2 regions of the Micromonospora sp. NPDC005173 genome follow, and region 2 is predicted to be linked to the other one. Evidence: riboswitches for the same ligand, from Rfam matches in the RefSeq annotation. Region 2 holds a riboswitch; the other holds the start of a gene.
What was found. Region 2 has a riboswitch for S-adenosylmethionine ahead of ABZV00_RS04105 (aminotransferase class V-fold PLP-dependent enzyme). Riboswitches for the same ligand answer to the same signal wherever they lie in the genome.
Positions count from the first base shown of each region.

Region 1: linked by a shared signal. The riboswitch ahead of ABZV00_RS18130 (ABC transporter substrate-binding protein) and the one ahead of ABZV00_RS04105 (aminotransferase class V-fold PLP-dependent enzyme) in region 2 are both predicted to bind S-adenosylmethionine.

Region 1 covers NZ_JBEXIK010000014.1:95,083-110,281, forward strand. Annotated here, with positions in the region: gene ABZV00_RS18060 (hypothetical protein) at 1-315, shown strand, start outside; gene ABZV00_RS18065 (hypothetical protein) at 486-854, shown strand; gene ABZV00_RS18070 (DUF72 domain-containing protein) at 945-1,880, opposite strand; gene ABZV00_RS18075 (DinB family protein) at 2,012-2,515, shown strand; gene ABZV00_RS18080 (hypothetical protein) at 2,631-3,452, shown strand; gene ABZV00_RS18085 (Pr6Pr family membrane protein) at 3,656-4,366, shown strand; gene ABZV00_RS18090 (glycogen debranching N-terminal domain-containing protein) at 4,432-6,495, opposite strand; gene ABZV00_RS18095 (SCP2 sterol-binding domain-containing protein) at 6,492-6,881, opposite strand; gene ABZV00_RS18100 (NAD(P)-dependent alcohol dehydrogenase) at 7,044-8,090, shown strand; gene ABZV00_RS18105 (DinB family protein) at 8,100-8,609, opposite strand; gene ABZV00_RS18110 (2'-5' RNA ligase family protein) at 8,686-9,201, shown strand; gene ABZV00_RS18115 (hypothetical protein) at 9,423-9,608, shown strand; gene corA (magnesium/cobalt transporter CorA) at 9,624-10,754, opposite strand; gene ABZV00_RS18125 (amino acid transporter) at 10,972-12,921, shown strand; SAM riboswitch class IV at 13,008-13,120, shown strand; gene ABZV00_RS18130 (ABC transporter substrate-binding protein) at 13,395-14,264, shown strand; gene ABZV00_RS18135 (amino acid ABC transporter permease) at 14,310-15,092, shown strand; gene ABZV00_RS18140 (amino acid ABC transporter ATP-binding protein) at 15,089-15,199, shown strand, end outside.
Region 2 covers NZ_JBEXIK010000002.1:226,070-241,268, forward strand. Annotated here, with positions in the region: gene ABZV00_RS04085 (AI-2E family transporter) at 2-1,354, opposite strand; gene ABZV00_RS04090 (co-chaperone GroES) at 1,460-1,798, shown strand; gene ABZV00_RS04095 (hypothetical protein) at 1,916-2,083, shown strand; gene ABZV00_RS04100 (PrsW family intramembrane metalloprotease) at 2,117-3,601, opposite strand; SAM riboswitch class IV at 3,625-3,745, shown strand; gene ABZV00_RS04105 (aminotransferase class V-fold PLP-dependent enzyme) at 3,792-5,066, shown strand; gene ABZV00_RS04110 (FUSC family protein) at 5,093-6,295, opposite strand; gene ABZV00_RS04115 (metal-dependent phosphohydrolase) at 6,435-7,091, shown strand; gene ABZV00_RS04120 (DUF4031 domain-containing protein) at 7,063-7,347, opposite strand; gene ABZV00_RS04125 (FAD-linked oxidase C-terminal domain-containing protein) at 7,416-8,816, shown strand; gene ABZV00_RS04130 (hypothetical protein) at 8,869-9,402, opposite strand; gene ABZV00_RS04135 (glycerol-3-phosphate dehydrogenase/oxidase) at 9,490-11,307, opposite strand; gene ABZV00_RS04140 (S8 family serine peptidase) at 11,388-14,006, shown strand; gene ABZV00_RS04145 (GNAT family N-acetyltransferase) at 14,077-15,012, shown strand; gene ABZV00_RS04150 (hypothetical protein) at 15,099-15,199, shown strand, end outside.

The DNA.
Region 1 (15,199 bases), on a different contig from region 2:
CTGATCGGCATGCGGTTGGAGAAGGCGGGTGCCCCACCGGTGAACGGTGCCACCGAGCCGAACCACCAGACTCCGGCCGGCGTGGCCTCCTCGCAGCGGCAGATGAAGCTGCTCCAGTGGGCCATCCCGGCACTGACCGGGACCCTGGTGGTGATCACCGCGTACATGGGCGAGCAGCAGAAGCCCGGCCAGGTGTTCCGGGGGATGCTCGGCCGCGCCAGCGGGCTGATGAGCGCCCCGAAGGGGATGGCCAAGATGGCGAGCATGGCGACCATGAGCAACGGCAAGCGGCCGATGGCGATGGCCGGACGCTGAGCATGGGGCCGGGCGGCACCCTGCCGGCTCCTTGACGGCGGGGCGCCGGCCGGCCCCACGCAACCACCGGGCCGGGGTACGGCACGCGGTCCGCCGGGACCGGCATGACCGGCCCGGGGACGGGCAATCGTCCGCCCATAGCGGCGGACCGACGAGCTGAGGTGACCACGATGGCGCACGAGGGACGCAAGGGCGGCGGCGATCGGCTGGTGCCGGAGGCGGTCGAGCCATGGGGTACCAGAGACGGGTTCGATGCCGAACCGCCGTGGGGCACGGGCGAGGACTCCCCGATGGACGAGGGCAGCGAGGAGACGGCGGTGCCCGAGGGGCAGCGAGGAGAACGCCGCGCGGGCGCCCCGGCGGGCCGAGCCAACCCGGCCGGTCGGCACGGCTTCGGCTCGGTGGAACCCACCCGCACCCCCACGGCCGGCCCGGGTGCGCCACCGGACCCGGCACCCAGCGGCCGGACCTTCCCGGACGACGCGGACATCAACGAACGTAGCCAGGACGCGCTGCGTTCCCGCGGCCGGCGGTCCTAGCACAACCCGCGACGCCCGCCGCCGGTCTCCGGCCGGCGGCGGCTGGTGCTCCCAGGGCGGTGGTGCTCCGGGCGCCGTTGCCGGGCACCGTCAATTGGTGGACGCGGCCCGGGCGGGGACGTCCCGTCGGTCTTCGCGGGGCTCGGGCCAGAGCATGGTCTCGGTGAGCAGCTGTGCCAGCCGGGTCGCGTCGCGCTGGGCCTGGCCGGAGCAGCAGTTGTTGAACAGCACGTGCAGTTCGTCGGCCGACCCAGCCAGCTCGGCCAGCAGCCCGGCCCAGTGCCGGAGCTCCTCCTCGGCGTACGCGTAGCGGAACTTGTCCTGCTTGTCGCCGTCGCGCCAGGCGCCGCTGTGGCCGTGGAACCGGACGATCGCCGGCTCCGCCGTGGTGGCCAGGATCGGTGGCACCGACGACGGGTGCCCCTGCGGCATGTCGACGCAGACCAGTGAGAGGTCGTGCGCACGCAGCAGGTCCATCGTGTCGGGTGCGGCCGAACCGTCGAACCAGGACCCGTGCCGCAGCTCCACGGCGACCCGCCACGGCCGGCACCGCTGCGCCAACTCGATGATCCGGCGCTCGGCGGCGGCGCCGCGTACCAGCCACGGCGGGAACTGCAGCAGCACCACACCCAGCTTGCCGGCGGCCGTGACCGGGGCCAGCGCAGCTCGGAACCGGGACCACAGCTCGTCGTACGCCCGCTCCGGCAGGTCGCGGCGACGGATCCGGCTCGGACCGGCGGCCGGCCGCAGGTCGCGGGGCAGCGCGGCGACCGGCGTCGGGTGACCGGTGAAGAGGCTGAACGCCTTGACGTCGAAGGTGAAGTCGTCCGGTGTGGCGTCGACCCAGCCCTGGGTGGTCTCCGGTGCGGGGATCGCGTAGTAGGAGGTGTCCACCTCGACCAGCGGGAAGCGGCCCGCGTAGAAACCCAGCCGGCCGGCCGGCGTGTTGGCCGAACGCGGGTACCACCCGGAGCGCAGCAGCGACTGGTCGGCCCAGGAGGACGTACCCACCTTAATCACACCCATGTCATTCAGTGGACCGCCCCGCGCGTGGATCGGCAACCGCTGGCGGCCCACGCCGCCACCGTGTCGAGCCGGAAGTATCGGTGCCGCGTCCTACGCTGGCGCCGAGCGAACTTCGACCGAAGGGCGGCACCATGACCAGCACCGAGCAGCTCACCGGAGAGCGGGCAGACCTGCTGCAGACGCTGCGCCGGCACCGGGGTTTCCTGTTGCAGACCGTGGACGGGCTGACCGACGAACAGGCGGCCACCTGCACCACCGTCAGCGAGCTGTGCCTCGGCGGCCTCATCAAGCATGTGGCCGGCACCGAGGAGCGGTGGATGCGCTTCGCCGTGGGCGGCGCGGAGGCGATGCAGCGCGAGGCGGTCGACTGGACCGGTCAGTTCCGGATGACGCCGGGCGAGACCCTCGCCGGTCTGGTCGTGCGGTTCCGGGAGGTGGCCGACCAGACCGACGAGCTGATCACCACCCTCGACCTGGACGCGGCGCACCCACTGCCGCAGGCGCCCTGGTTCGAGCCGGGGGCGAGCTGGACGGTTCGGCGGGTGCTGCTGCACCTGATCGCCGAGACGTCCCAGCACGCCGGGCACGCCGACATCCTGCGCGAGGCGATCGACGGCGCCAAGACCATGGGCTGAGCCCGGCCGGCCACGGCGACGTTCCCCCACCGTCCACCTTCCGCGCGGCGCCTCCGGTCCGCCCTGCGTGAACGGATGTGACAGCGCGCAGGTGAGCGGCGCTGAGGGACACGAGATGAACGCAGACCGGATCGATCAGGAAACCGCCGAGCGGCTGCTCGGCGGGAGCATCGTCGGCCCATCGGGCGGCCCGCAGTCGGTCGTGCTGCTGATGACAGCGGTACGCGCCACACCCCGCCCCGCCGAGCTGGCCGGCGAAGACGTGGCCGTGCAGGCCTTCCGCCGCGCCCTGGCTGAGCCGCCCGTTGCCCAACGGCCGGCCCACCGGTCACGCACCCTCGCCGGGTTCGGCGCCCGGGCCGCGGTGGCGGCCCTGGCGCTCGCCGCCATCGGCGGGGTGGCAGTGGCCGCCGCGACAGGCGTTGCGCCCCGTCCGCCGCACCCACCCACGGCCACCCAGACGCCGCCCGCCGCGACCGCCCCGGCCACACCCGAGCAGGGCACCGCGGGCGCACCCGCCACGCCCGGGGCGGTGCCACCGACCTCGGTTCCCGCTGGGATGGTCGGCCGGTGTCGGGCGTACCAGACGGTCGCCGGAAACGACCACGGCCGGGCACTGGACAACCCGGTCTTCTCCGGGCTGATCGCCGCCGCCGGCGGCCCGGAGCAGGTGGCGGACTACTGCGTGCGGGTCCTGGCCACCGAGGCGGTTCCGGACACGACCCATGGACGGCCCGGGGCCGTGCCGAGCCGCCGCCCGACGTCGCCCGGCCCGCCCGATGGTCGGCCCGACGTCCCTAACCGCAGCGGAACGAGCCGTCCGGCGGCCCTCCCCGCCGGACGGCCCACCGCACCCGGACCGGACCGCAGCGAACCAGCCGACCGGCGGCCCTCCCCCGGGGACCGCCAACCGACACCAGCCCGCGACCCGCACTGACGACGCCCCACAGCCCCGCCTGGCGACCGTGCCGGGCAACCGTGCCCGGCGGCCGTGCCCTGTGGCGTTGTGGCCCGGTGGCTCTGTGGCGCTGTGGCGCTGTGGCGCTATGGCCCTGTGGCGCTGCGGCCCTGCGGGCGGTTCGTCCAGCGGGCGGTTCGTCCAGCGGAGCGCGGGGCGCCGTGGGCTGATAGCTTGCCCCGATGAGTCTGCGGCGCCGACGCGCGGCGGCGATCCTGCGCCTGGTGGTGGTGTTCAGCGTGCTGGCCGGGGTCGTGCTCACCGCGCTCGGCCCGGCCACCGTCACGGGACTGCTGCCGTACTTCACCATCCAGAGCAACCTCGCGGTCGGCGCCCTCGCCGGGTACGCCGCTCTGCGGGCCTGGCGGGACCAGCCCGACCCACCGCCGGCGCTGCGCGGCGCGGTCACCCTCTACATCACCATCACCGGCGTGGTCTACCACCTGGTGCTGGCCAACCCGGCCAGCGCGTTCGCGATGGTCCAGCCGGACCGGTCCGGCGGCGAGGCGCTCGGCAACCAACTGCTGCACACGGTGGTACCGCTGCTGGTGGTCGCCGACTGGGTGCTGTTCGACCAACGCGGCCGGCTGCGCCTTCGGTACGCGGCCTGGTGGCTGGCGTTCCCGCTGGGCTATCTGGGCTTCGCCCTGCTCCGAGGGCTGGTCGTGCACCGGTACCCGTACCCGTTCCTGGATGCGGCCGAGCTGGGCTACGCCGGAGTCGCGATCAGCGCCCTCTTCTTCGCCATCGCCTTCTGGCTACTCGGCCTGCTCTACATCGGAATAGACCACACCCTAACCACCCGAACCCCCGCCCTCTCCCCCGCTCCCTCTCCCCCTCCAACCCCGCCCGGTGATCATGAAGTTAGCGTCACCGGCAACGGCGTGTCGTGACGCTAACTTCATGATCACCGGGGGGTGGGTGGGGAGGGGGAATGGGAGGGAGGAGGGGCGGGGGTTTAGCGGAGGCGGTTTCGGGGGCCTCGGGTGGTGGAATGGTCGCGGGCGTAGGCGTCCGAGTGGCCCCAGCGGCCTGGGACGTCGAGCAGCTCCACCCGTCCGAAGCCCTTTGGCAGGGCCGGGTTGACCAGCAGGTTGTCGCCGGTGGGCTGGAGCCCCAGCAGGGTGCCCAGCAGCATCAGCAGCGCGCCCGACGACCATGACTGGGGACGACCGGCCGCGGGCAGTTGGACGGGGTACTTCGTCAGGCTGCGCTCGTAGCCGGCGATCAGCTCCGGTACCGCCCCGCCGAGCGTCTGCGCCATGTCGAAGATTCCGGCCGCGATCCGGCCCGCCTGCGAATCGAAGTGGTAGCGCCGCAGCCCGGCGGCGATCAGGGCGTTGTCCGACGGCCACACCGCCCCCAGGTGTGAGCCGACCGGGTTGTACGGGCGCTGCCCGGTGGCGAAGGTCCGCACCCCCCAACCGCTGAACAGCCGCGGCCCGACCAGGTGCTCGGCGACGGCCTCGGCGTGGTCATCCGCCACGATCCCACTCCACAGCAGGTGCCCGATGTTGGACGTCAGCGCGTCGACCGGTTCGCCGTCCGATCCCAACGCCAACGCGTAGTAATCCCGGTCCGGCAGCCAGAAGTCCCGGTTGAACCGGTCCTTCAGTTCCGCGGCCTCCCGTTCCAGCCGGTCGGCGTACCCGGGGTCACCCCAGAACTCCCGGGCTAGCCGGGCGCCGCGCCGTTTCGCGTCATACGCGTAGCCCTGCAACTCGCAGGTGGCCCGGGGAAAGGCCGGTTGCCGCCCGTGCGCGTCGGTGATCGCGTCCGGGGAGTTCTTCCAGCACTGGTTGAGCACGCCGTGCCGCTCGTTGCGGCGCTGGTAGCGCAGGTACCCGTCGCCGGTCAGGTCGCCGTACTCGTCGATCCAGTCCAGGGCCATCCGAGCCGGGTGTCGCAGCTTGTGGACCAGGTCGACGTCGCCGGACCAGCGCTCGTACTCGTCGAGCAGGACGACGAACAGCGGGGTGGTGTCCGCCGCGCCGTAGTACAGCGCGTCCGGCCGTTCGCCGAACGCGGCCGACTCGCCGTACCGGAGCTCGGCCAGGATCTTGCCCGGCTCCTCGTCGTGCTCGTCGTCGAGTTGGCCGCCCTGCAACAGCGCCAGCATCCGCAGCGTCGCGGGGGCCAGTTCGGGAGTGAACGCCATGGTCTGCAGGCAGGTGATGATGCTGTCCCGCCCGGACAGCCCCATCGCCCACGGCAGGCCACCGACCGGCACCCGATCGGTGTACGCCAGCGGCTTGTACCGCAGCGCCGCCAGGTCGGCCAGGCTGCCCTGGTACATCGCCTCCAGGCCGTCCCGTTCCGCCGCCAGCTGCGGGGCCCGGTCCAGCCAGTCGGCCAGGTCCTCGCGCATCCCCCCGCGCACGGTCTGCTGGTGCGACTCCAGAGCAATGCGCAGGTCCCGGCCACCCTCACCCCGGATGGTCATGGTCACGTGCAGGTCGGTCTCCCACTTCCCCTCGGGCGCGATCCGGATTCGGAACGTCATCCCCTTCTCGTCGACCTCGGCGGGAGCGGTGCTGCTCACCGTGGTCTCTCGAACGAACCGCTCGCGCGCGTACCGCAGCACGAGCTGGTGGCGCGCGGAGTCGGCGGTGGCCTGCACGACCCGCTGCCTGCGCTCCCCGACGTCGACGATGTCGACGAAGTCGCTGCCCATCTCCATCCGCACGGTGAACTCGGCGGGATGCGCCGAGTGGTTGAGCAGGATGATCTGCTCGTGGAAGCAGTCGTGGATCGAACGGTGCCGGATGACCGACACGTCAGCGTCGACGTAGTGGCTCGCCACGCCCGGGACCAGGAAGAACCGGGTCTCGAAGTACGTCATGTCGTCGCGGGAGAGCGCGTTGAGCCGTTCCCCGTCGACGCTGAGCACCCAGTGGGACAGGAAGCGGGTGTCGAACGAGAAAAGCCCGACCGGCTCTTTCGGGTCAACCTCCATGTCACCCTGGGCGTCGCTGAGCGCGAACGCGTTGCCGGCGATGACGTGCACCTGTTCCTCTCTCATCGCCGCTGGTCCCGTTCCGCCAGGGCAGCCTGGCCCAGCTCGCGGGGGTGCCGTGCGCCGGACGGGCCGGGAAAGATCCGCCGCAGCGCCATCAGCAGACGAATGTTGCCCCGCACGGTCAGCTCGTTGCGCAGCAACGCCGCCGCGAGGTGCCTCTCGCCGCTGGCCAGCTGGTCGAAGACCGCCCGGTCGGCGCGGACCACCAGCTCGGCCTCGTCGGCCGACCGGGTCACCGCCACGTGCTGGTCGGCGATGGTCAGATACCAGTGACTGGTACCGCCGTCACCGCGCACGTCCAGCCGTATCGTCCCGGCGGTGGTCTCCGGCAGATCGGGACGCCGGCCGGTGTCCAGGTGCTGCAGGTACTGCGCCGCCATTGTGCTCATCCACGTCCCCCTTCCCCGGTTCCCCCGCAGGATCACCCGAGCCGGGGTGAGCCCGGCTCACCCGAACCGGGTGACAACCCGCCCGGGTCGGCCGGAAGACGCTGTTTGCCGGCCGATGAAAAGGGCAGGCACCGACAGGCCGACACGGACGGGAGGCAACGGATGCGGGCGTTGCGGCTGCGGGAGTGGAAGTCGGAACCGGAACTGGTCGAGGTCGCTGAGCCGACGCCCGGGCCGGGCCAGGTGGTGGTCCGGATCGGTGGAGCCGGCGCCTGCCACTCCGACCTGCACCTGATGGACGAGTTCGAGCCAGGCACCGTGCCCTGGAACCCGCCGTTCACCCTCGGCCACGAGAACGCGGGGTGGGTGCACGCCCTCGGCGACGGCGTGACCGGGCTGACGGTCGGGCAACCCGTCGCCGTCTTCGGCGCGTGGGGCTGCGGCACCTGCGCCCGCTGCCGGGTCGGCATCGACCCGTACTGCGAGAACCCGGCCGGCGCGCCGGTGCCGGGCGGGGGCGGCGGGCTCGGCCTGGACGGTGGAATGGCCACGTACGAGTTGGTCCCGGACGCGCGGCACATCGTCCCTCTGCCGGCCGGGCTCGATCCGGTGGACGCCGCGCCGCTGACCGACGCCGGGCTCACCCCGTACCACGCCGTTCGGCGTTCCTGGCCCAAGCTGCCGCCGGGCAGCACGGCAGTCGTGATTGGGGTCGGTGGGCTGGGGCACGTCGGCGTGCAGATCCTCAAGGCCACCACGGCCGCCCGGGTGATCGCGGTGGACACCCGCGCCGACGCGCTGCGGCTGGCCGAGGAGTGCGGCGCCGACGGCACCGTGACCTCGGGCGAGACCGCCGCCGAGGAGATCCGGCAGGCCACCGGAGGTCGGGGCGCCGACGTGGTGCTGGACTTCGTCGGCGTGGACGCCACCCTGGCGCTCGGCGCGGCCGCGGCCCGCACCGTCGGCGACCTGACCATCGTGGGCATCGGCGGGGGCACCCTGCCGGTCTCGTACTTCTCCGTGCCGTACGAGGTGAGCATCGCGACCACCTACTGGGGCAGCCGTCCCGAGCTGGTCGAGGTGCTGGACCTGGCTGCCCGGGGTCTGATCCGGCCGAAGACCACCACCTTCGCGCTGGACGACGCCCTCGACGCGTACCGCCAGATGCGCGACGGCACGCTGCAGGGCCGCGCCGTGATCGTGCCGTGAGCCGGCCGGTCAGGCGGCCCCGAGCAGGCCGCGGACGTACCCGGCCTGGCCGACGTGCTGCAGGTCGTCCTCGGCGACGCTGACCAGCCGGACGCCGAGGGTGACCGGCGGGTCCCACGCCTCGTCCACCACGCGGTCCAGGTCCGCCGGGCGCAGTCCGGCCAGGAACGGCGCGGTCCGCGCCGCGACCGCCTCGTAGTAGTCGATCAGCGCCTGCGCGCTCTCCGGCTGCACCGCGGCGACCTGTGCGGGCGAGTGGGCATAGCCGGTGTCGTTCGGGTCGGCGGCCAGCCCGAACCGGCTCGCCCAGTCGCCGCTCGTCCAGACCTGGTCGGCGTCGAGCAGGTCGGCGACGTGGTCGTCCTGGATCCTGGTCAGGTGCCAGACCAGCCAGCCGATCGGGTTGGCACCAGGGCCGGGCGCCCAGCGCAGTTGCTCCGGGCTGAGGCCGTCGACCGCCGCGCGAACGAGGTCGGGCAGCCGGTCGTACGTCTCGGTCAGCAGGTCTTTCACGTCCACGGGCACGCCTCCTGGTCTGTTTCCGATCAGGTACCGCCGAAACCGGCGGCCAAACCTCGGCCGCTACGGTGATCAAGTGGTCGCGGCGTTGGAGCTGTATCTGGACCCGGACGCCACCCGGCGGATCCGGGTGCTCTGGGACGCTCTCGAAGCCGAGGGCGTGCAGAGCATGCGCTCGCTGCTGGAGCAGCGCCACCGCCCGCACGTCTCGCTCGCCGTGGCTCCCCGCTTCGACCCCGAGCAGGTCGCCGCGGCGCTGCGCGGCACGGTCGTGGCCGCCCCACTTCGGCTCGAATTCCAGCACACCGGTCAGTTCGTCGGCCGGGTGCTCTGGCTCGGCCCGACGCCCACCCCGGAGCTGCTGGCACACCACCGGCTGGTGCACGACCGGCTGGCCGCTGCCGGCATCACCCTGGTGGAGCACTACCAGCCGGGACGCTGGGTGCCGCACTGCACGCTCTCCATGCGGGTGCCGAACGCGCTGATGGCCGCCGCGGTGCGTCGCTGCCTGGAGGTGTTGCCGCTGGCCGCGACCGTGGTCGGCGCGGCGCTTACCGACCACGCCCGCAACATCGCCCACCCGCTGCCCTGAGGCGACCAGGGGCACGACAGACGCGACCCTGCGTGGAATGTCCGGTTTGGCGGGTCGCAGTCGGGAAACTGAAAACGAGGGGTGCTGACGAGGCTGGGCGTGGGATGGTTCGACATGGATGTCGTTCCGGTGGCCTCCCGCCTGCGGGCGGCCGGCCCATCCGGTGGCGCGGGCGCACGCGGCGCTGCCCGGGACGGCTTCGACGAGGAGAGGCAAAGCCCATGCAGGCTCAGCGCAGGCCACCGCGGACGGAGCGGAGCCAGACCAGGGACGACCGGACCGGCGGCGGCATGACCGGGGCGGCCACGCCACTGACCATCTGGGCCGCTGCCGTGCTGCTCGGCCGGATCGGTGCCGGCGATGACGACAGTGAGGACGAACGGCATATCCTGCGCGGCATCGAGTGACCCTCGGTCCCACCGTCACAGCCAGCCGCGCCGCTTGAAGATCAGGTAGAGGGTGCCGCAGACCAGCGCCATCAGCAGCAGCGCGAACAGGTAGCCGAAGCGCCACTGCAACTCGGGCATGTGGACGAAGTTCATCCCGTACACCGTCCCGATGAGCGTGGGTGCGAACAGGATCGCCGCCCAGGACGAGACCTTCTTCAGCTCCTCGTTCTGCGCGTAGCTGGCCGCGGTGAGGCTGCGCATCTCCTCGTTCTGCTGCTGCGAGACGAGGGTGGCGTTGACGGTGAGGATGTTCTGCAACAGGTGCCGGAAGCCGTCGACCCGTTCCACGACCTGCGTGAGGTGGTCGGTCACGTCGCGCAGATAGCGGCGTAGCTCCTCGTCGGTGCCGTAGCTGCCGGCGCCGGCCGCCAGCGCGTCGAGCACGTGGAGCAGCGGGCGGGCGGCCCGCTGGAACTGGATGACCTCGCGGCTGAGCCCGTAGATGCGCCGGCTGGCGTTCGGGTCGCCGCCGAAGACCTCGGTCTCGATCTCGTCGATGTCGTTCTCCAACCCGGCCACCACCGGCGCGTAGCCGTCGACCACCTGGTCGAGGATCGCGTACAGGACGGCCTCCGGGCCCTGGGCGAGCATCTGCGCGTCGGCTTCCAGCCGCCGCCGCACGGCGGCCAGATCCGGTGCCTCGCCGTGCCGGACGGTGACCACGAAGCCGGGCCCCATGAACAGGTGCAGCTCGGAGAACTCGACCTCCTCCCGCAGGTCGTCGTAGCGGGCGGCGCGCAGCACCACGAAGAGGGTGTGCCCGTACCGCTCCAGCTTGGGCCGCTGGTGGGCGTTGATCGCATCCTCCACCGCCAGGTCGTGCAGCCGGAACTCCCGGGCCAGCGAGGTGATCTGGTCGATGTCGGGCCGGTACAACCCGATCCAGGCCATCGCCTCATCCTGCTCCTGGAGGCAGCGGTACGTCTCGGCGAGCCCGGCCGGCGACGCGAAGCGGTGCCCCTGGATGTAGACGGCGCTGTCCACCAGACCGCCAGCACCTGGCTCGGCCGGCGGCTCGCGCGGCGGCTCGCCGCCGCGGATCTCGTGCTCGTCGAGCTGGCGGCCAAAGCCCTCGCCCCGGCGGAACCGACGGCCACCGACCATGACCCGCCCCCTCCCCGGACGCCTCAACCGGCGGCTGCCCGAGCCGCCCGGGCAGTTCGGGCAGGGACGCCGGGACGCGCTGCTTCCCCCGTGCCCGCGCGCCAAAACCCTCGGACCGGTTGCCCGGCCGGGGCCGTTTCCGCGCACCGCCGGACGGGCGCGGGCCGGCGGGCGGATACTCGCGGTGACCACGGGCGGGATGACGGGGGAAGCGCCGATGGAGGTCGACAGGCGCGCCGGCCCGCGGACCCGCCGGCTGCGGGACTGGCTGCTCGGCGGCGATTCGGAGCAGCCTCGGCAGCAGGGCCCGCACGGCCGCCCGCCGGAGCACCGGCACCACCCGTGGTGGAAGGTGATGTGCCTGACCGGCGTCGACTACTTCTCGACCCTGGGCTACCAGCCGGGCATCGCGGCACTGGCCGCCGGGGCGCTCTCGCCGGTGGCGACCCTGGTGCTGGTGCTGGTGACCCTGCTGGGCGCGCTGCCGATCTATCGGCGGGTGGCGGTGGAGAGCCCGCACGGCGAGGGATCGATCGCGATGCTGGTACGCCTGCTGAGCTACTGGCCGGGCAAGCTGCTGGTGTTGGTGCTACTCGGTTTCGTGGCCACCGACTTCATCATCACCATCACCCTCTCCGCCGCCGACGCGACCGCACACATCGACGAGAACCCGTTCTGGCCCGAAGGGCTCAGAGGGCAGAAAGTCCTGCTCACGCTGCTGCTCGTGGCGCTGCTGGGCGCGGTGTTCCTCAAGGGATTCACCGAGGCCATCGGGATCGCCGTCGTCCTGGTCGCGGTCTACCTGACGCTGAACGCGGTGGTGATCGCCGCCGCGCTGTGGCAGGTGGTGACGCACCCCAGCGCGGTCGGGGACTGGACCACCGCGCTGACCACCGGCCACGGCGACCCCTGGATGGTGGTCGGGCTGTCCCTGCTGGTCTTCCCGAAGCTGGCGCTGGGCCTGTCCGGCTTCGAGACCGGGGTGGCGGTGATGCCGAGCGTGCAGGGCGACCCGCAGGACACGGAGGATCGGCCACTGGGCCGGATCCGCGGCACGCGCCGGCTGCTCACCACCGCCGCGACGATCATGAGCGTTTTCCTGATCACCAGCAGCGTGACCACCACCGTGCTGATCCCGCCTGAGGCGTTCCAGCCGGATGGGCCGGCGAACGGCCGGGCGCTGGCCTACCTGGCGCACGAGTACCTCGGCGAGGTGTTCGGCACGGCCTACGACCTGTCCACCATCGGGATCCTCTGGTTCGCGGGCGCCTCGGCGATGGCCGGCCTGCTCAACCTCGTACCCCGCTACCTGCCCCGCTACGGCATGGCACCGACCTGGGCCCGGGCGGTCCGGCCGCTGGTGCTGGTCTTCACCGCGGTGGCTTTCCTGATCACCGTGGTCTTCGAGGCCAGCGTGGACGCGCAGGGCGGCGCGTACGCCACCGGGGTTCTGGTGTTGATCACCTCGGCGGCGACGGCCGTGACCCTCGCGGCACGGCGACGGCGCCAGCGCCGCCGCACGATCGCCTTCGGCATCATCACGGTGATCTTCGTCTACACCACCGCGGCGAACGTGGTGGAGCGCCCCGACGGCGTGAAGATCGCGGCCTGCTTCATCGGCGGGATCATCCTGGTCTCGCTGCTGTCACGGCTGAACCGCGCCTTCGAACTGCGGGTCCAACGGGTGGATTTGGACCCCGAGGCGGCCCGGATGATCGACGAGTGCGTCGGGCGCCGGATCCGGCTGATCGCGCACGAGCCGGCCAGCCGAGAGCCGGCGGAGTACCGCGACAAGCTGGCCCAGACCGTCGCGGACAACGACTTCCCGGCCGACAGCGACGTGATCTTCGTCGAGGTGACGGTCACCGACCCGTCCGACTTCGAGACCGAGCTGCTGGTGCGCGGCAGCGTGGTGCACGACAACTACCTGGTGCTCAGCCTGGCCAGCTCCGCGGTGCCCAACGCGCTGGCCGCCCTGCTGCTGGAGATCCGCGACCGGATCCAGCGGCGCCCGCACATCTACTTCGAGTGGACCGAGGGCAACCCGGGTGGCAACCTCCTGCGCTACCTGGCCTTCGGGCAGGGCGAGATCGCCCCGGTCACCCGCGAGATCCTGCGCCGCCAGGAGCCCGACCGGAGCCGCCGGCCGCACGTGCACGCCGGTTGACCCGGCGGTCCGGTGGTCGTCGCGGAGGGTGAGCGTGGTCATAGCGGCTGGACGATCCGCCGGTTCCGGCTGCTAGCCTCTGGACAGGTCATGAGCGCCAGCGCGAAGCCCCGGCTCGCTGGCCGGCAACCCTCCTCCGCGGTGGGGTGCCCCGGGTGAAGACCAGGCACCGGCAAAGACGTCGGTGCAAGCGTGGCCTGGCACCCAGGTCAGCACAGACCTGGGAGAACCATGCGCATCCTCAGCACCGCCCCACCGACCGACGCCGCGGATTCCCGCGCCGGTTGGCTTCCGCCGGCACTGACCCGGCGGCGGCACGTGGACATGATGCGGGTGTGCAGCGCCGCCTGTCGCTGCCGCGCCGCGCACTAGCGCACCCCTCTTTCCCGAACCCACCCCAGCGGTACGCCCATCGGGCGCACCGTCGGCGGCGCACGCCTGTGCCCGCCGCTGCGCAACCTTCGGAGACACCCGTGCGAATTCTTCCTGCCCTGACCCGCGCCGCTGCCCTCGGCGCGGCCACGATCCTGGCCGCCACCGCGCTGACCGCCTGCGGCGACGACACGTCGTCCGACGCCACCGCCAACCCGTACGGCCTGTCGCAGCCGGGCGTGCTGCGCGCCGGCACGCTGACCGACGCCCCTCCGAACGTGTACCTCAAGGACGGCAAGTTCACCGGGTTCGACAACGACCTGCTGGCCGCGGTGGCCGGCAAGCTCGGCCTGAAGGTCGAGTTCGTCGGCACCGACTTCTCCGCGCTGCTCTCCCAGGTGAACAACCGCAAGTTCGACGTCGGCAGCTCCTCGATCACCATCACCGAGGCGCGGAAGAAGACGGTCGACTTCGGCAACGGCTACGACTTCGGCTACTTCGGCCTGGACGTCCCGGCCGGCTCGCCGATCACCAGCTTCGACCAGCTCGCCGGCAAGCGGGTCGTGGTGGTCCAGGGCACCGTCCAGGACGACTACGCCACCGGCAAGCAGCTCGACCCGGTCCGGGTGCCGGACTACAACGGCGCGATCAACCAGCTCAAGGCGGGCACCGCCGACGCGTGGATCGCCCCGGCGGAGATCGGCGAGAAGTCGGCCGCCGACAGCAACGGCAAGATCACCGTGGCGGCCAAGCAGCTCAGCCCGGCGCCGACCGCGTACGCGGTCGCCAAGGGCAGCGACAAGCTCCGCGAGGCGCTGAACAAGGGCCTCGACGAGGTGATCGCGGACGGCACCTGGAGCCGGTTGCAGGCGCAGTACTACCCGGGCCGGCCGGTTCCGGAGGACTTCCGACCGGGCAGCGGCACGGTGACCGTGCCGTCGGCGTCGGCGTCCGCGTCGACCGCGTCCTGAGGCATACCCGGTGACGAGCGAGCAGGGCGGTAGGAGAGGCGACCAATGGATCCGTTGAGCACCCTGTGGGAGACCTTCTTCGACTGGGACGCGATGCGCGAGGCGCTACCCGAGATGCTGACTGTCGGGTTGCCCAACACGCTGATCCTGGCGGTCTCCGCCGCCCTGCTCGGCTCGGTGCTGGGCCTGCTGCTGGCCGTCGCCGGCATCTCCCGTACCCGGTGGCTGCGCTGGCCGGCGCGGGTCTACACCGACGTGTTCCGGGGGCTGCCGGCCGCGGCGACGATCCTCCTGATCGGCGTCGGGCTGGCGCCGCTGGGCATGGAGGTCTGGGGACCCGACCCGTACCCGCTGGGCATTCTGGCGCTGTCGCTGATCGCGGCGGCGTACATCGGGGAGATCTTCCGCTCCGGCATCCAGTCGGTGGAGGCCGCCCAATTGGAGGGCGCCCGGGCGCTCGGCTTCTCCTGGGCCGACTCGATGCGGCTGGTGATCATTCCGCAGGGCATCCGGCGGGTGCTGCCCGCCTGGGTGAACCAGCTCATCGCGCTGATCAAGGACTCCAGCCTGGTCTACTTCCTCGGACTGGTGGCCAGCCAGCGGGAGCTGTTCCGGATCGGGCAGGACTACGCGGCCACCACCGGCAACGAGTCCGCGCTGCTGCTGGCCGGGCTCTTCTACCTGGCGTTGACCGTGCCGCTGACGCACGTGGTCAACTGGATCGACCGGCGGCTGCGCCACGGCCGGCCGGCCACCGCGCCGGCCGACGATGACGAGGACGACACCGAGTCGGCGCTGGCCGGCACGACCGAAGGGGACCGGCGATGACCACCGGCACGACCACCTCGGTCAGCCTCGACGTAAGCGACGTGCACCTCGCCTTCGGACCGAACCGGGTGCTGCGCGGCGTCGACCTGGCCGTGCCACGCGGCGCG
Region 2 (15,199 bases):
GTCAGGGAGCCTGTGCGGCGACGACCACGGCGTCCGGCGGGGTGTCCGGGACCGTTCGGGCGGCCAGCCTGCGGACCGCGGTGTTCAGCACCGCAATCAGCGGCACGGAGACCAGCGCGCCGGTGATCCCGGCGAGCACCACGCCGGCGGCGATGCCGATGATCACCGCGAGCGGGTGGAGGGCCACCGCCCGTCCCATGATCAGCGGCTGGAGCACGTGCCCCTCCAACTGCTGCACGCCGATCACCACGCCCAGGATGATCAACGCGGTGACCGGGCCGCTGTCGACCAGCGCCACCAGTACCGCCACGCCGCCGGAGAGCGCCGCACCGACGATCGGGATGAACGCGCCGAGGAAGACCAGCGCGGCCAGCGGGAAGGCGAACGGAATGTCGAAGATGACCAGGAAGATGCCGATGCCGACCGCGTCGATGAAGGCGACCAGCACCGTCGCCCGAACGTAGGCGACCAGCGTCTGCCAGGAGGCCCGGCCGGCGTCGTCGACCTTCCACCGGGCGGCCACCGGCAGCAGCCGGACCAGGAAGCGCCAGATCCGGCTGCCGTCGCGCAGGAAGAAGAACGTGGCGAAGAGCACCAGCAGCGTGCCGGTCAACACCTCGGCCAGCGTGGCGGCGGTGCTCAGCGCGCCGCTGGTGAACTTCGAGGTGTTGTCGTTGATCCAGCCCTGCGCCTCGTCGATGTAGCGGTCGAGCTGGTTGTCGGAGACGTGCAGCGGGCCCGTCTTCAGCCAGTTCTGGATCTGTCGGACGCCCTCCGAGGACTTCTCGCTCAGCTCCGGCACTCCCCGGATGAACTCGTTGACCACCAGGGTGAGCGTGCCGATCACCGCCGCCAGGCCGCCGACCAGCACCACCGCCGTCGCCAGCGACCGGGGCAGCCGGGCCCGCAACAGCCAGCCCACCGCCGGCGCGAGCAGCGCCGAGAGCAGTAGCGCGATGGCCAGCGGAATGATCACGATCTTGACCGTGCCGACGATCCGGAGCAGCGCCCAGGCCACCACGCCGATCACGATCAGCCGCCAGCACCAGGCGGCGGCGATCCGCAGCCCGTGCGGGACGTCGGCGTCGTCGCGGCTGGAGGTCGAGCTGTGCACGTCCACCGGAGGTTCCGCGCCGACGACCGTGGCCGTCGGCGGCGCGGCGGGCCCCGGCACGGCGGGCGAGGCCACCCCGACGGGCTCCGGGACGTCGCTCGACGCGCTCCGGTCGGCGCGCACCGAGTCCCGTCCTGACTGGTAAGCGCGGCGAACCCGCCCGCGTACCCGCTCGAAGCGGCTCAAGCGCACCTCCTGGCAGAGAAACCGGCCCGCCCACGACGACAGGTCGGACAGCATACGTCCGTTCCCGACACCGTAGGGCAGTTCCGCCACACATTGCCCCGGTCACCTCGGGCGTAACCACCGGCTGCCGGCCGTCGCCGACACGGTAGCGTCTGCGGCGTGACCGCCGACCAGGATCTCGACGCCGGCCTGCCGATCCGCCTGCTGCACGACCGGGTGCTGGTACGGATGGAGGGCAGCGAAGGCGAGCGCCGCTCCACCGCCGGCATCGTCATCCCGGCGACCGCCACGGTCGGCAAGCGCCTCGCCTGGGCCACCGCCGTCGGGGTGGGGCCGAACGTCCGCGCCATCGTCTCCGGCGACCGGGTGCTCTTCGACCCGGACGACCGCTCCGAGGTCGAGCTGCACGGCCGTGGGTACGTGCTGCTGCGGGAGCGGGACGTGCACGCCGTGGCCGCCGAGCGCGTCGACAACGACTCCACCGGCCTCTACCTCTGAGACCTCCCCCAACCCCGCGCCGCACACCGGCGGCCGGGCACCGGCGCGCGGCGTCGCTCCGTTTGCCGGGCCGCACGACGGGAAGCCATCCGGCGACCGTGGCCCTGGGGAGGGACGATGCCGGTATTCGTGAAGAAGCTGTTGGCCTGGGGCAGCCTCGCGTTCCTGATCTACTTCATGGCGTTCCGGCCGGACGGTGCCGCGCAGATGTTCAAGGCGATCGGGGCGATGCTGGTCGCGATGGCCCAGGGCCTCGGTGACTTCCTCACCACCCTGATGACCTGAGCCGCCCTGATGACCTGAGCCGCCGGCCTCACATCAGTGTTGACCGGGCGGCCAGGGCGCGGGCGCCGCCGGCCGCACGCCGTACCAGCCGGGCGGGGCGTACCCCACCGGGGGTGGCGGCGCGGCCAGCAGCACCGGAATCGGCACCACCGGCTCGTCCGGCGCGGCCACCGGACGCTGCGAACCGTCCGGGAAGCGCAGGTGGTAGCGGCTGCCGTCCCAGACCCCGACCGGGGCCTGCGGGTCCCGACCCACGAAGAACGACCGGTACGAGGTGATCGACTCCAGCAGCTCCCGCTCCTCACGAGCCGTCCGCTCCCGATCGGCCGGCTTGCGGTCCAGGCCGCGCAGCGTCCCGTCGCGCAGCAGGGCCAACCGGGTGGCGGCGAACTGGTACCCCCGCATCGCCCGCACCCCGGCGTCCCCGGCCACCCGACGCGCCCAGCTACGGGCCGCGTGCCGGCGACCGAGGCTGCTCAACGCGGCCACCTCGGGCGGGCTCAGCCAGCCGGCGCGCACGTAGTCCGGCAGCGTCCGCTCGGTGAGCCGCCCCTCCCACGCACGCAGCCACACCGCCAGCCCCACCATGCCGAAGAAGACCGGCACCATGAGGCCCAGGAAGCCGTACAGCATGATCACCGTCTCGCCGGTGGCCTGGGTCAGCGTGGGCAGCAGGTTCCAGGTGCCGTGCAACATCATGGCCAGCAGCAGGCCGGCGACCGGTGCGAGCACCCGGACCCGGCGGTCGGCCGTCCGGGCGGCGACACCCAGCCCCACACCGGTCATCGAGGTGAAAAGCGGATGGGCGAAGCCGAACAGCAGGATCCGCACGATGAAGATCGCGATGACCTGCTGGGTGCCGGTCGCCGGGCCGTACCGGTCGGCGCCGGCCGCGTAGCCGTACCCGCCCAGGTAGAGGATGTTCTCCACCATGGCGAAGCCGACCGCGGAGAGCCCGCAGTAGACCAGGCCGTCGGTGATCCCGGACCACTCCCGGCGACGGAACACCAGCAGCAGGATCGGGCCGAGGGCCTTGGTCAGCTCCTCGATGAACGGCGCCACCAGCACGCCGGTGAGCGCGGTCGGCAGTCCCCAGTCATTGAACCGGGCGGCGGCGAACTCGTTCACGGTGAGCGAGGCGGCCGTGGAGACGAACGCACCCCAGGCGAAGCAGAAGATCAGGTACTTCAACGGCTCCGGCTCGTAGCGGTCCAGCCAGAGGAAGCAGGCGACCAGCACCGGCACCGGCAGGACGGCGGCGACCAGCCCGATCAGCAACGCCTCGACGCCGAGCGACTGGCCGAGCGTGAAGACCATGAAGCCCGCGCAGGCGGCGATGAACAACACCACCCCGGCCAGCACCAGGAACCGCCGCCGGTCCAGTCGGCGCAGCGGCATCCGGGGCGCCTCGCCGGCGGACGGGGCTGCGGGCGCGGGCGGCGACGGCAGGGGTGCACCGGGCGGGGTGTCGGCCATGCGGTCAGCGTAGCCATCCCCCGCCGGCTGGTTTGGTCGCATCGGCAGTCGCTATGCTGCCGGCAGGTCACGAGCGCCAGCGTCAAGCCCCGGCTTGCTGGCCGGCAACCCTCGTCGAGTTCGCGGTGGGGTGCCCCGGGTGATGACCGGGCCCAGCCCGATCGGCGTGCTGGGCAAGCGCGGACCCCGTCCCGACACCAGACCCGGGGTCCCTGACCCCGGAGGTTCCGGCGTGTCCGTCACCCTCGTACCCTCGCTCCCCACCCGGTCCGCCGTGGCGCCCGCGCCGGCCCCGTCGGCGCCGCTCGACGTACTCGGCGTACCGGGCGAGATCAACCTGGACTACGCGGCCAGCGCGCCGTGCGCGCAGGCCGCCGCCGACGCGGTGGCCGAGCTGCTGCCCTGGTACGCCAGCGTGCATCGCGGTGCCGGAGCGCTGTCCCGGCACTGCACGCTGGCCTACGAGCGGGCCCGGCAGACGGTCGGTGACTTCTTCGGCGCCCGCGCCGAGGACCACGTGATCTTCACCCGCAACACCACCGACGCGCTCAACCTGCTGGCCCGGGCGCTGCCCGCCGGCACGACGGTGGTCACCTTCGCCGGCGAGCACCACGCCAACCTGCTGCCCTGGCCGCGCGGCTCGGTCCGGCTGCCGGTGCCCACCGACCCCGCCGGGGCGGTGCGCGCCCTCGCCGCCGCCCTCACCGAGCTGCGCCGGGACAGCAACCCGGCGCTGCCCGTACTGGTCGCGGTGACCGGGGCGAGCAACGTGACCGGCGAGCGATGGCCGGTCGCCGAGCTGGCCCGGGTGGCCCACCGGCACGGGGCCCGGATCGCCCTGGACGCCGCGCAGCTCGCCCCGCACGCCCCGGTCGACCTGCTCGCGCTCGACGTGGACTACCTGGCCGTCTCGGGCCACAAGCTGTACGCGCCGTTCGGCGCGGGCGTGTTGATCGGCCGGGCGGACTGGCTGGACGTCGCTCCGCCGTACCTGGCCGGTGGTGGCGCCACCAGCCACGTCGGGCCGGCCACCCACGACGTGACCTGGACGACCGGCCCGGCCCGACACGAGGGCGGTACCCCGAACCTGGTCGGCGCGGTGGCGCTGGCCGCGGTGTGCGCGGCGCTGGCCGACGCGGACCGGTTCGCGCTGGCGGCCCGCGAGCAGGCACTGCTGGCCCGGCTGCGGACCGGCATCGCCGCCCTGCCGCACGTGGTGGAGCTGCGCACCTTCGGCCCGGACGCGCCCCGGGTCGGCATCGTGTCGTTCGTGGTCGCCGGGTGGGACTCCGCCGACGTGGCCGCCCGGCTGGCCGCCGAGCACCGGATCGGCGTGCGGGACGGGCTGTTCTGCGCCCATCCGCTGGCCCGGCGGCTGCTCGCCGAGGCGGCGGGGCGTACCGGCCGGCGGGACCTGCCGCCCACCGCCCTGCGCGCCAGCATCGGCCTGGGCAGCACGGCCGCGCAGGTGGACCGGCTTCTCGCCGCACTCGCCGCGTTGGGCTGAGGGCGGGCGGAGCGCCGCGGCCCCGGTCAGCCGACCGGTGGGGCGGTGGGCGGCTTCGGCGCCTCGCCCGGCTCGGCCGGTTCACCGATCGGCCGCTCCTGCTCCCCGAAGGCGGTACGGATCCACCGGTTCGCCTCCTCCTGGTCGATCCCGGAGGCCACCAGCAGGTCGCTCGCCGTGGTCCGGATCTGGGCGATCACCACGCTGCCCGAGAAGCCGACCCCGGCTCCGTACGCCCGACCGGCCTCGCTGACCGCCCGCAGCGACCGCTCCCGGGCCTTCTCCGGCTCCTCGCCCACGGCGAACTCGTGCTTGAGCAGCCGGACCGACTCGGCGAGGTGGCTGATGCCGTCCGGCATCGGATCCGGCACCGTCTCCTCGTCCTCGATCAGCGTCACGGCCCGGCGGATCAGCGTGCCGGTGTTGCGCATCGCCCGGTCGATCGGGTCGGCCGCCTCCGCGTAGTGGGTCAGCTCGTCGCGCCGGTGCCAGCGGGCCGGGGAGAGGGTGGCGGTCTCCTTCGCCCCCTCGATCGCCTCGGCCAACGTGGCCAGTTCCTCCTTGTTGTTGCGCAATCGTTCGAGCGCCTGCTGGATGCCGGCGCGGTCCCGGTTGCGCAGCCCGTCGGCCGTGGCGTCGAGCTGGGCGGCGAGCAGGTCCAGCGCCGGTCGGGCAGCGCGATTGAGCACCCGGAGCGGGTTCAGCGGCAGCAGCACCGCCGTCACCAGCAGCGCGATCCCACCACCGAGGAACGCGTCGACGAAGCGCGGGATCTCCAGATTCTCGGTCTGCGGACTCAGCGTGACGATCAGCACGGCCGTCGCCGCCGCCTGGATGACGATGGCCACGCTGGCCCCGGCGAAGATGGTGAGCAGGATCGCGACCGTGACCACCAGGCCGAGCTGCCACGCCCCGGTGCCCAGCAGGTAGATCAGGAAGTCGCCGATGGCCACCCCGATCCCCACCCCGACGATCAGTTCCACGGTCCGGCGGAACCGCTGACCGACCGACGCGGCCAGGGTGCCGACCGCGGAGATCGGCGCGAACACCGGCTGCGGGTTGCCGAGCAGCCGGTGCGAGACGTAGTACGCCAACCCGGCGGCCAACCCGGCCTGCACGGCCAGCCCGCCGGCCATTCGCACCCGGTGCAGCCGGTCGTGCAGCGTGGCCCGACTGCGATGGCGCAGCTCCTCGGTGGCCTCGGCGATCCGCGCGCCGTCGATGTCCACCAACCCTTCGCGCAGCGCCGTACGCCGCACCATCGGAGGTCGCTTGTCCCGGGGCACGGCCATGGGCGCGACTACCCGTGGCACGCGCGCTGAATCCTCCCGCTCCGCGCGCTCCCGTCGGATGCGGCAGACTCGGGCGGTGGCCGATCTGTTGGACCGGTGGCGGGCGGCAGCCCGGGGCGCCGGGGCGAAGCCCGGCGCGGACACGACCCGGGCCGGGGAGCAACTGCTCTCCCGGTGGCGGGAGCCGCACCGGCACTACCACACGGCGGTGCACCTGACCGCCGTGCTGGACGTGGTGGACCGGCACGCGGGGCTGGCCGACCGAGCCGACCTGGTCCGGCTGGCGGCCTGGTGCCACGACGCGGTCTACGACCCGCGGGCCGCCGGCGACGCCAACGAACGGGACAGCGCCACGCTGGCGGGGACCGTGCTCACCGAGCTCGGGGTGCCGGCGCCCGCGGTGGCCGAGGTGCGCCGGCTGGTGCTGCTCACCGCCGGGCACGTGGTGGCCCCGGGCGACCGGGACGGCGAGCTGCTCTGCGACGCGGACCTCGCTGTGCTGGCCGCCCCGCCGGCCATCTACGACCGCTATGCGGCGGCCATCCGGCGGGAGTACGCGCACGTTCCGGAGCCGGCCTTTCGGGTGGGCCGGGCCATGGTGCTCACCGGCCTGCTGGCGCTGCCGGCGCTGTTCCGGCTGCCACCGCTGGCCGGCCGGTGGGAACAGCCGGCCCGGAACAACCTGCGCCGCGAACTGGCCACGCTCACCGCTGCCGGGCCGCCGGCGGACTGACCAGATGCTTCGGGCGGCGCAGGCCGGCGTCCCGGAGCAGCCGGACCAGCTCCCGGCTCGGCACCACCTGGGCACCGAGCCACACCGCCGCCGCGAACCGCTCGGCCGGAATGTCGTAGTGGTCCCGGTCGAAGCCGCGCCGGGGCGCACCCAGCGCCTCGGCGAAGGCGTGCAGTTCGGCGTAGGAGACGTCGCTGATCAGGTGCGACCAGAGCCGACCGCGCCACGGCCAGGCAGGCCGGTCCAGGTAGAGCATGGTGCCCAAGTTAGCCCGCGCAGTTGATCACGTTGATGATCGGCGGTCGGCAACCTAGCCTCAGCTACATGGCCCCCACCCCACTCCTCGACGACCTGCGCGCGGCGCTGGGCGAGACCGCCGTGCTCACCGACCCGGACCTGCTGCGCATGCACCAGCGGGACGAGGCCGACCTCTGCGCCGCCGGCACCCCGCTGGTGGTGACCCGCCCGCGCACCACCGAGCAGGTGGTCGCGGTGATCCGGGCGGCGGCGCGGCACGGCGTACCCGTGGTGCCGCAGGGCGCGCGGACCGGGCTGGCCGGCGCGGCCAACGCCGTGGACGGCGCGGTGGTGCTGAGCACCGTCGCCATGGACGAGATCCGGGAGATCGACCCGGTGAGCCGGATCGCGGTGGTCCAGCCGGGGGTGGTCAACGCGGCGCTGGCCGCGGCGGTGGCCAAGCAGGGGCTCTGGTACCCGCCGGACCCCGGCTCCTGGGAGTCGTCCACCATCGGCGGCAACGTGGCCACCAACGCCGGCGGCATGTGCTGCGTCAAGTACGGCGTGACCACCGAGTACGTGCTCGGCCTGGAGGTGGTGCTCGCCTCCGGCGAGGTGCTGCGCACCGGCCGGCGTACCGCCAAGGGGGTGGCCGGCTACGACCTGACCCGGCTCTTCGTCGGCTCGGAGGGCACCCTCGGGGTGATCACCGAGGTGACCGTCGCGCTGCGCCCCGCCCCGGCCGAATCGCTGACCCTGGTGGCGGTCTTCCCCTCCACTGCGGCGGCTGGCGCGGCGGTGGCCGAGATCGCCGCCCGAGGGCTCACCCCCAGCCTGCTGGAACTGCTGGACCAGACCCACCTGCGGGCGATCGAGGCGTACCAGCCGATGGGGCTGCGGACCGACGCCCAGGCTCTGCTGCTGGCAGCCGCGGACACCGGCAGCCGGGCCGCGGACGACCTGGCCGGCCTGGCCGAGGTGTGCGAGGCAGCCGGCGCCGACGAGGTCTACGTGGCCACCGACGCGGTGGAGGCGGCGGCGCTGCTGCAGGCCCGGCGCCTGGCCCACCCGGCGATGGAGAAGTTCGCGGCCGACGCCTACCCGGGCGGCAACGGCGGCCTGGTGATCGACGACGTGGCGGTGCCGCGCGGCTCGCTCGCCGCCCTGCTGGACGGCGTGGCCCGAATCGCGGTGGACTGCGACGTGCCGATCGGCGTGGTGGGGCACGCCGGAGACGGCAACATGCACCCGAACATCGTGGTCGACCGGGCCGACCCGGCGAGCCTGGAACGGGGTCGGCGGGCGTTCGACGAGATCATGCAGCTCGGCCTGGACCTGGGCGGCACCTGCACGGGCGAGCACGGCGTGGGGCTGCTCAAGCGGGACTGGCTGGCCCGGGAGATCGGCCCGGTCGGGGTCCGGGTGCACCACGCCATCAAGTCGGCGCTGGACCCGGACGGCCTACTCAACCCCGGCAAGGTGCTCTGACCCGGACCCGGACCCGGACCCGGCGAGGCCCGGCCGACGCCTCGGTGCAGGATCAGCCCTCGACCTCGGCCGGGGTCGCCTGGGTGAGCAGCAGCAGGATCTCCCCGGCGACCTTCGTGCGCTCCTCGCCGGGGCAGTCCTGCGAGGTGACCAGCCCGGCGGAGGTGAGCAGGCTGGAGGTCAGCGCGTCGATGCAGGTCGGCCGGTACTGCCGGACCTGATCGGTCTCCTTGGCCAGCGTCGGGTCGGCGAGCAGCACCTGGAGCCGTTCGGTCTGCTCCGGGGCGAGGGTGCCCCGGGAGGTGACCCCGTCACCGGCACAGTCGAGGCACTGCCACGCCCCGTCCCGCTCGACGCTCAGCGTGCGCAGCGGGCCGTCGGCCCCGAGCCTCTGGAGCAGGCTGACCTGCCCCGCGGCGACCGTCGTGGGAACCTCGAGCGCCGGCCCGCCGGCCGCGGCTCCGGCCGACTGCACCCCCGGTGTGTCGCCGCCGTTCCGGTCGAACAGCGAGCACCCGGTCAGGGCGCTGGCCAGCGCCGCAGCGAGAAGGGGAATGAGCAGGCGGGAGGGCGCGCGGTACAGCACGCGCGGAAACCTACCCCACCGTAGGTTCGACCGAAACCACCATCCGGGCCGGTATCGATGGTTACCCTTCGGTAACGTTTCTTTTCGTCACCGAGTGGACGGGCGCAACTCAGCCTGATCGTCGTCGCCACCCCGGTCGGCCGCGAAGCCCCGAACGTCCGGAGCGCCGAGCCGGGCCGCGTCCGCAGCGGCGTCGTCCGGCATCAGTTGGGACTGCCGCTCCGCCTCCACCCGTGCCCGGTAGTGCTCGACCTCGCGTGCCTGGGTGGCCGCGTCCCAGCCGAGCACCGCGCCCATCAACTCGGCGGCGTGCTCCGCCGACTCCAGCCCCCGGTGGCTGGTCTCGAAGGAGATCCGGGTCCGCCGGGTCAGCACGTCCTCCAGGTGCAGGGCGCCCTCGGCCCGCGCCGCGTAGGTGACCTCCGCGGCCAGGTACTCCGGGGCACCGGCCAGCGGGGAGGCGAGCAGGGGATCGGCGTCGGCCAGCGCCAGCAGGTCCAGCGTGAGGGTGCCGTACCGCTCCAGCAGGTGCTCCACCACGCCCACCGGTACGCCGTGCCGGCGGGCCAGGTCGGCCCGGTCCCGCCACATGGCCGGGTAGCCGTCGGCGCCAAGCAGCGGCAGGTCGGCGGTACGCGAGGCGCGCGCCCCGCCCAACCGCCTGGCGGCCCGGTCGACCACATCGGAGGCCATCACCCGGTACGTCGTGTACTTGCCGCCGGCGACCAGCAGCAGCCCGAGCATCGGCTCGAAGACCGCGTGCTCCCGGGACAGCTTCGAGGTGGAGTCGGCCTCGCCGGCCAGCAGCGGACGCAGCCCGGCGTAGACGCCCTCGATGTCGGCGGTCGTCAGCGGCCGGTCCAGTACGACGTTGACCTGCTGCAGGAGGTAGTCGATGTCGCGGGCCGAGGCAGCCGGGTGGGACCTGTCCAGCCGCCAATCGGTGTCGGTGGTGCCGATGATCCAGTGCCCGCCCCACGGGATGACGAAGAGCACCGAGCTCGCCGTACGCAGGATGAGCCCGGTCTCGCCGGTGATCGCCGAGCGGGGCACCACCAGGTGCACCCCCTTGGAAGCGCGCACCCGGACGCCGGGCCGCAGGCCCACGTCGTTGAGCATCCGGGACATGTCGTCGCTCCACACCCCGGTGGCGGCGATGACGGTGCGGGCGTGCACCTCGAACTCCGCGTCCGGTGAGCCGGCCGGCGCCTCCAGGTCACGGACCCGGACGCCGGTCACCTCACGCGCCTGCCGGATCAGCCCGACGGCGCGGGCGCTGCTCACCACCGTGGCGCCGAGGCTGGCCGCGGTGCGGGCCAGCGTGACCACCAGCCGGGCGTCGTCGACCTGCCCGTCGTAGTACCGGATCGCCCCGGCCAGCGCGTCGGCCCGCAGGCTCGGGAAGATCCGCCGGGCACCCTCGCGGGTCAGGTGCCGGTGCAGAGGCATGCCCCGGCCACCGCCGAAGACCCCTGCGAAGGCGTCGTAGGCGGCGACGCCAGCGCCGTAGTACGAGCGGCGGAAGATCCGGGCGGGCAGGTCCCGCAGGCCCCGACCGGCCGGCAGCGGCACCAGGAACGGCACCGGGCGGACCAGGTGTGGCGCGAGCCGGGTGGCCAGCAGGCCGCGCTCGGTCAGCGCCTCGTGGACCAGGTGGAACTCCAACTGCTCCAGGTAGCGCAAACCACCGTGGATGAGCTTGCTGGACCGGCTGGAGGTGCCCGCGGCAAGATCGCGTGCCTCGACCAGGGCCACCTTCAGGCCCCGGGAGGCCGCGTCCAGGGCGGCGCCGGCACCGGTCACCCCACCCCCGATGACCAGCACGTCGAAGCGCTCGCCGCGGAGTCGGCGCAGGTCGGCAGCGCGGCGGACCGGCGAGAGCTGACCGGCTACGGATCGGGAGATATTGGGGTCGCGCACCTGTCCACCGTAACCGCCGATGCCATCGTGCCGACATGCGCCGCCCGCCCCGTACTGTTCACGTCATGCAGGTCGGCTCTCCGTCACCCGCTGGTCCACCGTCGCACCACCAGCCGTCGTACCCGGGCCGGGCCAGTCCGTGGCCGGTGGTCGCGGCCGTGCTGGCCGGCTGCTGGACGGTGGGGGTCACCGTGGCCACCCAGGCGGGTGGCTGGCTCACCGACCAGGTGCTGCTGGGCTTCGGACGGGACCGGATCGGTTCGCTCTGGCCGCTGCTGGGCCTTGCCACCGTCGTGCTGGTGGGCACGCCCGCGCTGCTGCTGGCCCTGCTGCCCCGGTCGGCCGCGGTCCGCGCCACCGGCCGGGCCTGGCTGGGCGGGGCGCTCGCGCTCGGTGTGCTCACGCTGCTGCGAATCGTGCCGCCGGTGCACCACGAGGCGTACCTCGCCGCGCTGGCCGCCACGGCGGCGCTCACCGCGCTCGTGCTGCGCTGGACGGCACGCCGCTCGGCGCGCCGCTCAACGTCCGGCGGGTCGATCGGCGCGACGCCCGGCAGGGACGCCGCCGCACCCCCGATCGGAAGCGCCGCGTCCGGCGACATCGCCAGTGCCCCCGAGCCGACTGGAAGCGCCGCGCTGGCGGACATCATCGGCGGCTCGGCCGGACCCGGGCGGAGGCCGGCCGGGCCCGGTCCGGTGCCGCTGCTCGCGGTCGCCGCCGGGCTGGCGCTGCTGCTGCCGTGGGCCTGGCTGGGCGCGCTCGGCGGCCTGCTGGAGACCGCGCTCGCCCTGCTGGCGGCGGCCGCACTCGGTGCGCTGGCCGCGACGCTGCTGGACGCCGCCTTCTGGTCCCGGTTCGCGATCGGCCGGCCTCCCCGGCCGGCCCGGTTGGTCCTGGTCGGCGGCCTGGTCGCCGGGGTGACGCTGCTGCTGCTCGCGGCCGGCACCGGCCAGTCCGGCGCGCAGCTACCCGCGCTGCTGACCCTGCCGCCGGTGGGCTTCGCGCTGGCCGCCCTGTGGGCCGCGACCTGGCGTCCGGCCGCCGACGGGACGGCAGACGCCGGGGAACCGACGGCGGACGCCGGGCGCGCTGGTCGGGCGGCGACCGGCTGGCTGGTGGGCCTGACCGTGCTCGGCCCGCTGGCCTTCACCGACCCGGAAGAGATCAGCGTGCTGTTGGCCGGCACCCGCGACGTGCCGTTCTGGGTAGCGGCCGCCGCCGGTGTCGGGCTCGCCGTCGCGGTCCTGGTCGCCATCGGGTACGCGCTGCTGCTGGCCCGGCCGGCGGCCCGCACGCCGAGCCGGCGGATGGCCGCGCTGACCGCAGTGGTGCTGCTGGTCACGGCCGTCGTCGTCGACGTCGGGCCCGGGCAGCCCGGCCTGTACGGCGAACGGCTGCTGGTGGTGCTGCGCGAGCAGGCCGACCTGACCGGCGTGCCGGCCGGTGTGCCGGGCCGGGCGGGGCGGGAGGCCCGGGCGGCGGAGGTGTACCGGCGACTGGTGACCACCGCCGACCGGAGCCAGGCCGACCTCCGTCGGGAGCTGACCCGGCTGCGGCTCAACCCGGTGTCGTACTACCTGGTGAACGCGGTCGAGGTGGACGGCGGTCCGGCGGTGCGGGCCTGGCTCGAGCGCCGACCGGGGGTGGCCCGGGTGCTGGTCAGCCAGCGACTGCGGCCACTGCCGGCCCCGGCCGGGCAGAGCCGGGGCACCGCCCCCGCGCCGACCGGTCCGGAATGGAACATCCGCCAACTCGGCGCCGACCGGGTCTGGTCGCAGCTCGGGGTGACCGGCGCGGGCATCGTGGTGGGCAGCTCGGACTCCGGGGTGGACGGCACCCATCCGGCGCTGCGGGCCGGGTTCCGGGGCGGGGACGACTCCTGGTTCGACCCGTGGGACGGCACCCGGACCCCGACCGACCAGGGCGGGCACGGCACCCACACGGTGGGCAGCGCGGTCGGGCGGGGCGGCATCGGGGTGGCGCCGGACGCGCAGTGGGTGGGCTGCGTCAACCTGGACCGCAACCTGGGCAGCCCGGGGCACTACCTGGAATGCCTTCAGTTCATGCTGGCGCCCTTCCCGGCCGGCGGTGACCCGTTCACCGACGGCCGGCCGGAGCGCGCCCCGCAGGTGCTGACCAACTCGTGGGGCTGCCCACCGATCGAGGGCTGCGACCCGGGTGTGCTGCGACCGGCCACCGCCGCGCTGGATGCCGCCGGGATCTTCGTGGTCGCGGCGGCCGGCAACACCGGCCCATGGTGCGAGTCGATCGCCGACCCGCCCGCGCCGTACCCGGACGTGTTGACCGTGGGCGCGGTGGACGCGCACCGACGGGTTGCCGAGTTCTCCTCGCGGGGGCCAGTGCCGGGCGGCCTTCGCAAGCCGGACGTGCTGGCGCCGGGCGTGGACGTGGTGTCGGCCATGCCGGGCGGGGGGTACGCCGCGCTCGACGGCACCTCGATGGCTACCCCGCAGGTGGCCGGGGTGGTGGCGCTGATGTGGTCGGCGAACCCGGCGCTGGTCGGCGACCTGGCCCGGACGCGGCAGATCCTGCGGGACACCGCCACGCCGGCCGTGCCGACCTACCGCTCCCGCAACGCGGCGGACGCCTGCGGCGGCCCGGCGAACGTCACCGGGGCCGGCCAGGTCGACGCCTACGCCGCCGTCCGAGCCGCCCGGCCCTGAGCCTGCGGCTGTCCTCATCAACACGATGGCGGGAGTCGAAACCGGTACTCGGTGATCTAGGGTCGCGACCATGGACGCCGAGATCACCATCACCGAGCTGACCGTCGACCTGACCCCCGCCGTGGTGCGGCTCTGCGAGCAGGCGCTCGACCTGCCGGAGGACGCCACCGAGGCGGGGCCTGTGGTGGACGCGCTCTGGCCCCGGGCCGCCGCCGACCGGCTGGTCGTCGGGCTGGGCGCGTATCGGGGTGGGGACCTGGTCGGAGTGCTGCTCTGCTCGGTGTCATCGGCCGACCCGGGTCTCGGGCACGTGGACCTGGTCGCGGTGCTTCCGGAGCAGCGTCGCCGGGGTGTCGGCAGGGCGCTGCTGAGGCGGGCCGAGCGGGTGCTCGCCGAGCGCGGGGCGACCGAGGTGCTGCTGGCCGGGAACCCGCCGTACTACGCCTGGCCGGGCATCGACGTGCGCTACACCCCGGCGGTCTGCACCGCCCTGGCACTGGGTTACCGACAGGATCGGACCGCCTGGAACATGACCGCCGACCTGTCGTACGACGAGTCGCCGGCGCTGCGGTCCACCGAGGCGGCGGAGCGGCGGCTGGCCGGGCAGGGCATCACGGTACGTCGGGCGGAGCCGGCGGACCTACCGGCGCTGGCCGCGTTCGCCCGGTCCACCTTCGGTGGCGCGTGGGACGGGGAGCTGGCCGGGTCGGTGGGTCGCGAGGGCGCCGGTTGCCACCTGGCGGAGCGGGCTGGCGAGTTGCTCGGCTTCGCCGCCTACGGTTCGTCCCGACCGAGCTGGTTCGGGCCGATGGGCACCGCGCCGGCCGCCGAGGGTTCGGGCATCGGCGGGGTGCTGCTGCGGCGCTGCCTACGCGACCAACGGTCGGCGGGGCTGGACCGGGCGCAGATCGGTTGGGTCGGGCCGGTGCCGTTCTATTCGGGCAGCGCGGGCGCCCGGATCGAGCGGGTCTTCTTCCTGTACCGACGGACGCTCAACGGCGAATAACGGGCGAATAGGATATAGACCCAGATAGTCCCATTCGCCCGCGTCGGGCATCGACGCCCCCTACCGTTTCGGTAGAGGAGGCAGCCATGACCACGGATGACGACCAGACCGAGGACGGCCCGCCCGTCACCTGGAAACCGGTCGGCGAACTCCCCGGCCAACTGCCGTTCGACCGGCTCGACTACGG